DNA from 2 places in the Kitasatospora griseola genome. Region 2 is predicted to be linked to the other one. Evidence: predicted binding sites of a transcription regulator. Region 2 holds the regulator's gene; the other holds the start of a gene.

Region 1 (3,408 bases), 1.0 Mb from region 2:
TCCACCGTCAGCTGCTCCGCGGCCAGGCCCGCCTTGGCGAGCTGGCGGGGCAGCAGGTGGTCGCGGGCGATGGCGACCTTCTCGTCCTCGGTGTAGCCGTCCAGCCGGACCACGTCCATCCGGTCCAGCAGCGGCTCCGGGATCGCCTCCATGACGTTGGCGGTGGCCAGGAACACCACGTCCGACAGGTCCAGCTCGACCTCCAGGTAGTGGTCCCGGAAGGTGTGGTTCTGCGCCGGGTCCAGCACCTCCAGCAGCGCCGCCGCCGGGTCGCCCCGGTAGTCCGACCCGACCTTGTCGATCTCGTCCAGCAGCACCACCGGGTTCATCGTCCCGGCCTCCTTGATCGCCCGGACGATCCGGCCGGGGATCGAGCCCACGTACGTCCGCCGGTGGCCGCGGATCTCCGCCTCGTCCCGGACGCCGCCGAGCGCCACCCGCACGAACGACCGGCCCATCGCCCGGGCCACCGACTCACCCAGCGAGGTCTTGCCGACACCGGGCGGGCCGACCAGCGCCAGCACCGCGCCCCCGCGCCGGCCGCCGATCTGCCCCAGCCCCTGGTCGGCCCGGCGCTTGCGCACCGCCAGGTACTCGACGATCCGGTCCTTCACGTCCGCCAGCCCGTTGTGGTCCGCGTCCAGCACGGCCCGCGCACCGGCCAGGTCGTACGCGTCCTCGGAGCGCTCGTTCCACGGCAGCTCCAGCACCGTGTCCAGCCAGGTGCGGATCCACGAGCCCTCGGGCGACTGCTCACTGGAGCGCTCCAGCTTGTCGACCTCCTTGAGCGCCGCCTCCCGCACCTTCTCCGGCAGCGCCGCGGCCTCCACCCGGGCCCGGTAGTCAGCGTCTTCGAAGCCTCCGAGCCCCGCCTCGCCGTTCAGCTCGGCCAGCTCCTTGCGGACGGCCTCCAGCTGGCGGCGCAGCAGGAACTCCTTCTGCTGCTTGGCGACGCCGTCCTCGACGTCCTTGCGGATGGTGTCGTTGACCTCCTCCTCCGCGAGGTGCTCGCGCAGCAGCCCCAGCGCGTACTCCAGCCGGGCCGGCCGGTCCGCCTCCAGCAGCACCTTCAGCTTCTGCTCGGCGGTGGCGAACGGCGCGTACCCGATGTTGTCCGCGAGCTCGCCGATGTCCTCGATCGCCGCCACCCGGTCGACGATCTGCCACGCCCCGCGCTTGCGCAGCCACTTCGTGGACAGCGCCTTGTACTCCTTGGCCAGCTCGGCCGCCCGGCCCGCCACCGGCAGCCCCGGGTCCGACTCCTGGAACGGCGTGGTCTCCACCCACAGCGCCGCCCCCGGCCCGGTCGTCCCCGTGCCGATCCGCACCCGTCGCACGGCCCGCACCAGCGCCGCCGGATCCCCGTCCGCCAGCCGCCCCACCTGCTCGACCGTCGCCAGCGCACCCACCGCCGCGTACGACCCGTCCAGCCGCGGCACCAGCAGCACCTGCGGCTTCCCCCCGTTGCTCCCCGCCCTGGCCGCCTCCACGGCAGCCCTCACCTCCGGATCCGAAAGCTCCAGCGGAACCACCATGCCGGGGAGCACCACCTCGTCGTCGAGCGGCAGCACAGGCAGAGTGAGTGGAACGGACGTCGATGCCATGATCTCTCCCCAGTCAGTGAAGTTGAGTCGACCTGACTAAGGCTTGGGGCGCATCGATTGTTCCCCTCCGGCTGTTCACCCTGAGCGAAGCGGGCGCAGGCCCGCGCGGCTCAGCTCTCCACGACCGTCGCCGTCTTCCAGGCCCGCACCCGCTCCGGCCCCCGGGGCCCCTTCCCCCGCCGCAGCCACGGCCACATCGCCACGCCCAGCAGCATCGCCGCCGGATGCCCGACCGAGGTCACCAGGTCGGGATCGGTGAGCAGCTGGTGCCCGATCAGCGCCAGTCCCGCCCCGAGCGCGAGCGCCCGCCCGGGCCGCCGCAGCAGTCCGGCCAGCCCGCCCAGCGAGGCCAGCACTCCGTAGCTGACGCCGATGTCCATCGCGTCCAGCACGTCGGGCGCGGTCGCCCCGCCGGCCACCGTCGCCACCACCACTCCCTGCGAGAGCAGCGTCGCGCCGATGTGGCCGGCCCCGAAGACGCCGAGGGCACGGAGTCCGCCGGCCCGTCGTTCCAGGGGTGCGACGGTGAGGAGGAAGGCCCAGAAGTAGGGCATCCAGACCGATCCGGCGACCCACAGCCCGCTGCCGAGGAGGGAGACCACGGGGTGGACCATCAGGTTGTGCGCGTCGGTGGAGGACACCGACTGGAGTCGGTGCACCGTCTCGGGGTCGCCGAACCGGGCGTAGAGCGTGGTGCCGAGCAGCAGGGCGAGGTAACCGAGCGCGAACGGATTCGTCCGGGGGGTGGGGACGGCCCGCAGCCCCGGCCTGATCAGTCGTCGTCGCAGTTCCGCGCTGGTCATGGTGCCTCCCGAACGCCTCGTCGGGCCCACGATACGGGGGGCAGGTGAAAGGTGTCTGGGTAAGTCCTGTGAAGACCGCTGCGCGTGCATATGCCGCTCGCACACGTACCGTTACAGGTCGCAAGTGCTGCGGGTAAGGTACTGGCCCGTGCCCGTCCGAACGGGGACCTGCCAACCATGACGGTCCGCGGCCGGAATCCTCCGGTCCGCCATACCGGGCGGGGACGGCGTCCGTACGCTGCCAGGAGCAGCACCGGCGGGCGGGGCAACAGCCCACGACGGAACAAGACGACTACGAAGCGGAGCCCGCCGTCCCCACAGGCGGCCGGCCCGCAGCCCTGGGGGCGGTGGCGTGACCGTGACAGAGATTCAGCAAGAGACGATCAGCAGTGGCCCGGTGGGCACCCAGCGACGGGTGCTCGTGGTGGAGGACGAGCCGACCATCGCGGAGTCGATCGCGGCGCGGCTGGGAGCCGAGGGCTTCAAGGTGGCGGTGGCCCACGACGGGCCGGGCGCGGTGGACGGCTTCCACACCTGGCAGCCGGACCTGGTGGTGCTCGACATCATGCTGCCGGGCTTCGACGGCCTGGAGGTGTGCCGCCGGATCCAGGCCCAGCGCCCGGTGCCGGTGCTGATGCTGACCGCGCGGGACGACGAGACGGACCTGCTGGTGGGTCTCGGCGTCGGCGCGGACGACTACATGACCAAGCCGTTCTCGATGCGCGAGCTGGCGGCCCGGGTGAACGTGCTGCTGCGCCGGGTGGAGCGCGCCCAGCAGGCGGCCCGTACGCCGGCGCTCGGCAGCCTGCGCTTCGGCGAGCTGGAGATCGACCACGTGCAGCGCCGGGTCCGGCTGGGTTCGGGCGACGTGCACCTGACGCCGACCGAGTTCGACCTGCTGGCCTGCCTGGCGGCGCAGCCGCGCGCGGTGCTGACCCGCGAGCAGCTGCTGGCCGAGGTGTGGGACTGGACCGACGCGTCCGGCACCCGCACGGTCGACA
Region 2 (3,408 bases):
CTCGGAGCCGGCCCGGCGAGTGCGGACTCTCACTGGTTTGCGTCCCAGACCCCCAGCCAGGTGGTCTCCTTCGACAGCTACTGGTAGAGCCCTGAAGCGTGGGACGGAGGGGCCGTCGGCGTCTAGGCTGTCGGCCCCTCCGTTTGCGCCAGTTTCCAGCCCAGTTGGAAAAGCGTGTCGACCCCGTACTCCTCGCGCATTTCGGCGATGTGTCGGGCCAGCGTTCGTTCACTGAGGCCCAGACGTCTGGCGATCGTTCGGTGCGCGATCCCTTCCAGCAGCATCCGTACGATCTGCCGGCGCATTCTCGTGACCACCTGGGGTGGAATCCCGTGGTCGCCGGTGAACGGAATCGCCCGTTCCCATTGGCTGTTGAACACCCCGACGATGTAGTCGATGACGGACTCGTCCCGGATGAACGCCGCCCGATCGCGGTTCTGCTCGTCCCCCACGGTGATGACGGCGACTTTGCGATCGATCACGATGAGCTTGGTGAAGGCCTCGTCGAGCGTCCTGACCTGGCATCCTTCCTGGGTGACCGCCTGGACGTAACTGACCGTCGGGTTCGAATAGCGGGCGCTGGGCTGATAGATCGTCCGGATCGTGCCGCCGCGTTCCACGAATTTCAGATCGCGGGCGATCGCAATTTTCAGCGCGTCCTCCCCGCGGCCGCCGCCGGGTTGCGCGGTGAGCATTTCCTCCGAGCCGTTGGCCATGGTCGTCGCCAGCTGCTGGTTGATGTTTCCGCGACCCTGGACGTAGGCGATGGAACCTCCGGACACCGGGTGGCTGACGTAGGTCTGATATTCCCGGTGCAGGTCCTGCAGGGTGTGGTGGAGCGAGACCGAGCGCCGGAGTATTTCGCCGGCTTCCCGTTGGAACTCCAGCGCCAGTGATTCCGCCAGTTGTTGGGGATCCTTCACGGCGTAGGTGCCGGAGGGTCCCACCTCCGACTGGAGCAGACCGAGAGCGAGCAACTCCTGCAAGGGGCCGTCGATTTGATCGGACGACAAGGCGTCGGCTTCGCACTCGGTCAGTCGGCCTCCGGTCTGCACGGCGCGGACGTAGAGGGACCTGGCCTCCGGTGACAGGGCCGGGGCGCCGGCACTGCTCCTCTGCTCAGTACTCATGTCCATGACTCCTCGCCTGAGCTGGGGGCTTCTGGCAGTTCGGGGGCGTCTTCCGGCCCGCATCATAGAGCGAAGGGCGCTCGGTTCCCCCGAATTACGGATCGATACGGGTCGGAAGCCTGTCCTCATCAAGACTCTGACAGCACACCGAAACCGCCGACACCCCCCGGTGGGAAGGAATGTCGACGGTTCCTGGTCGGGTCGGGTCAGCGCTTGGGGCGCCAGACCACCAGTGCGCTGGACTGCTGGACCTGCTGGTAGGGCACCAGGTCACGGCGGTAGGAGGCGTGCACGGCGGCCTCCCGCTGCTGGAGCGTGGCGGCGGCGCCCTCCAGGGCGTCGACCAGCTCGGAGACCCTGGACTGCAGGGCAGCGACCTGGTTCTCCAGTTCGATGATCCGCTTGATGCCCGCCAGGTTGATGCCCTCGTCCTGGGAGAGCCGCTGGACCTCGCGCAGCTGCTGGATGTCGCGCGCGGAGTAGCGGCGGCCGCGCCCGGCGGTGCGGTCGGGGCAGACCAGGCCGAGCCGGTCGTACTGGCGCAGCGTCTGCGGGTGCAGGCCGGAGAGTTCGGCGGCGACCGAGATCACGTAGACCGGGGTGTCCTCGGTGAGGACGTACGTCGGCGGGCCGGCGGGGCGGGTGCGGCCGCCGCCGCCGGGCAGGCCCTCGCCGATGCCGGAGCCGATCCGGCCCTCGTTGCCGTGCGGGCTGTCGGGGTGGGGACTCATCGGGGTCTCACGCTCCCTCTGCCGCCTTGAACAGGGCGGCTCGCGGGTCGTCCGAGGCGGTGGCCTCGCGGTACTGCTCCAGTGCGCTCAGGGCGTCTCCGCTGACCACTTTGGGCACGGCGACCTCGACGGTGACCAGCAGATCGCCACGGGTGCCGTCCTTGCGGGTGGCGCCCTTGCCGCGGGCCCGCATGGTCAGGCCGTTGGCGCTGCCCGGGGGCAGCTTGAGCTTCACGGCCGGGCCGTTCAGGGTCGGCACCTCGATGGTGCCGCCGAGCGCGGCCTCGGGGAAGCTGACCGGCACCGTCACGGTGAGGTTGTCACCCTTGCGTCCGAACACCGGGTGCGGGTCGACGTGCACGGTGACGTACAGGTCGCCGGGCTGGCCGCCGCGCTCGCCCTGGGCGCCCTTGCCCTTGAGCCGGATGCGCTGGCTGTCCTGCACACCGGCCGGGATGCGGACCTGCATGGTGCGGGCCGAGGAGGCCCGGCCGCTGCCGTGGCAGACGGTGCACGGGTCGTCGACGATCATGCCGCGGCCCTTGCAGTCCCGGCACGGCTCGGAGAGCGCGAAGGCGCCCTGGCCGCGGCTGACGGTGCCCGCGCCGACGCAGGTCGGGCAGACCCGGGGGGTGGTGCCGGTCTTGGCGCCGGTGCCGGCACAGGCCCGGCAGGCGGCCTGGGAGGTCATCCGCAGCGGCACCGTCGCGCCGTCCACGGCCTCCTCGAAGTTGAGGGTGACCTCGGTCTCGACATCCGCGCCGCGGCGCGGCTGCGCGGTCTGCCGGCCGCCGCGGTTGAACAGGCCGCCGAACACGTCGCCGAGCCCGCCGCTTCCGCCGCCCCCGCCGTTGAACAGGTCGCCGAAGTCGAAGCCGCCGGCGCCGCCCGCCCCGCCGGGCCGGAAGCCGCCGCCGGCGAACAGCGAGCGCGCCTCGTCGTACTCCTTGCGACGCTTCTCGTCGGAGAGCACGTCGTACGCCTCGGAGATGTCCTTGAACCGCTCCTCGGCCTTGGCATCGCCCTTGTTGGCGTCCGGATGGAACTCGCGCGCCAGCTTGCGGTACGTCTTCTTGATCTCGGCGGCGGTGGCGTCCTTGGGCACGCCGAGGACCTTGTAGTAGTCCTTCTCCACGTAGTCCTTAGCGCTCATGGCCTTTGACCGCCACCTCCCGTAGTTCTGAAGTCTGTTGGTGAAGAGTGCTGTTGCGAAAGAGCCGGGATACGGCGCTGCGGAGCCGGCCGCCGTACTGGACGACGTACGACTCCGCAGCGCACGGGGACCCTACTCAGCTGTCGGACGAGCCGTCAGCCTTGTCGCCGTCCGGTTCGCCGGTGGTCTGGGCGCCCGGCTGGGGCTCCGCGACCGCGACCATCGCCGGGCGGATGATCCGCTCGCCGATCCGGTACCCGGGCTGGAGGATCTGCACGCAGGTGTCCTCCGTGACGTCCGACGAGTAGCTGTGCATCAGCGCCTCGTGGATGGTCGGGTCGAAGGGCTCGCCCTCCTTGCCGAACTGCTGCAGCCCGAGCTTGGCGACGACCGT

The links. Region 2 encodes HspR, which represses chaperone genes until heat shock. Its sites were predicted from a motif close to TTGAGNNNNNNNNNCTCAA; they were not measured.
Region 1: a site for HspR is predicted at 1,627-1,645, ahead of lon (endopeptidase La). Genes of this name have one in related genera too.

What each region holds. Positions count from the first base shown of each region.
Region 1 covers NZ_CP173360.1:3,327,127-3,330,534, forward strand. Annotated here, with positions in the region: gene lon (endopeptidase La) at 1-1,604, opposite strand, end outside; gene ACI1MP_RS14850 (rhomboid-like protein) at 1,715-2,407, opposite strand; gene ACI1MP_RS14855 (response regulator transcription factor) at 2,766-3,408, shown strand, end outside.
Region 2 covers NZ_CP173360.1:4,373,221-4,376,628, forward strand. Annotated here, with positions in the region: gene ACI1MP_RS19720 (helix-turn-helix domain-containing protein) at 123-1,130, opposite strand; gene ACI1MP_RS19725 (heat shock protein transcriptional repressor HspR) at 1,337-1,861, opposite strand; gene dnaJ (molecular chaperone DnaJ) at 1,869-3,014, opposite strand; gene grpE (nucleotide exchange factor GrpE) at 3,151-3,408, opposite strand, start outside.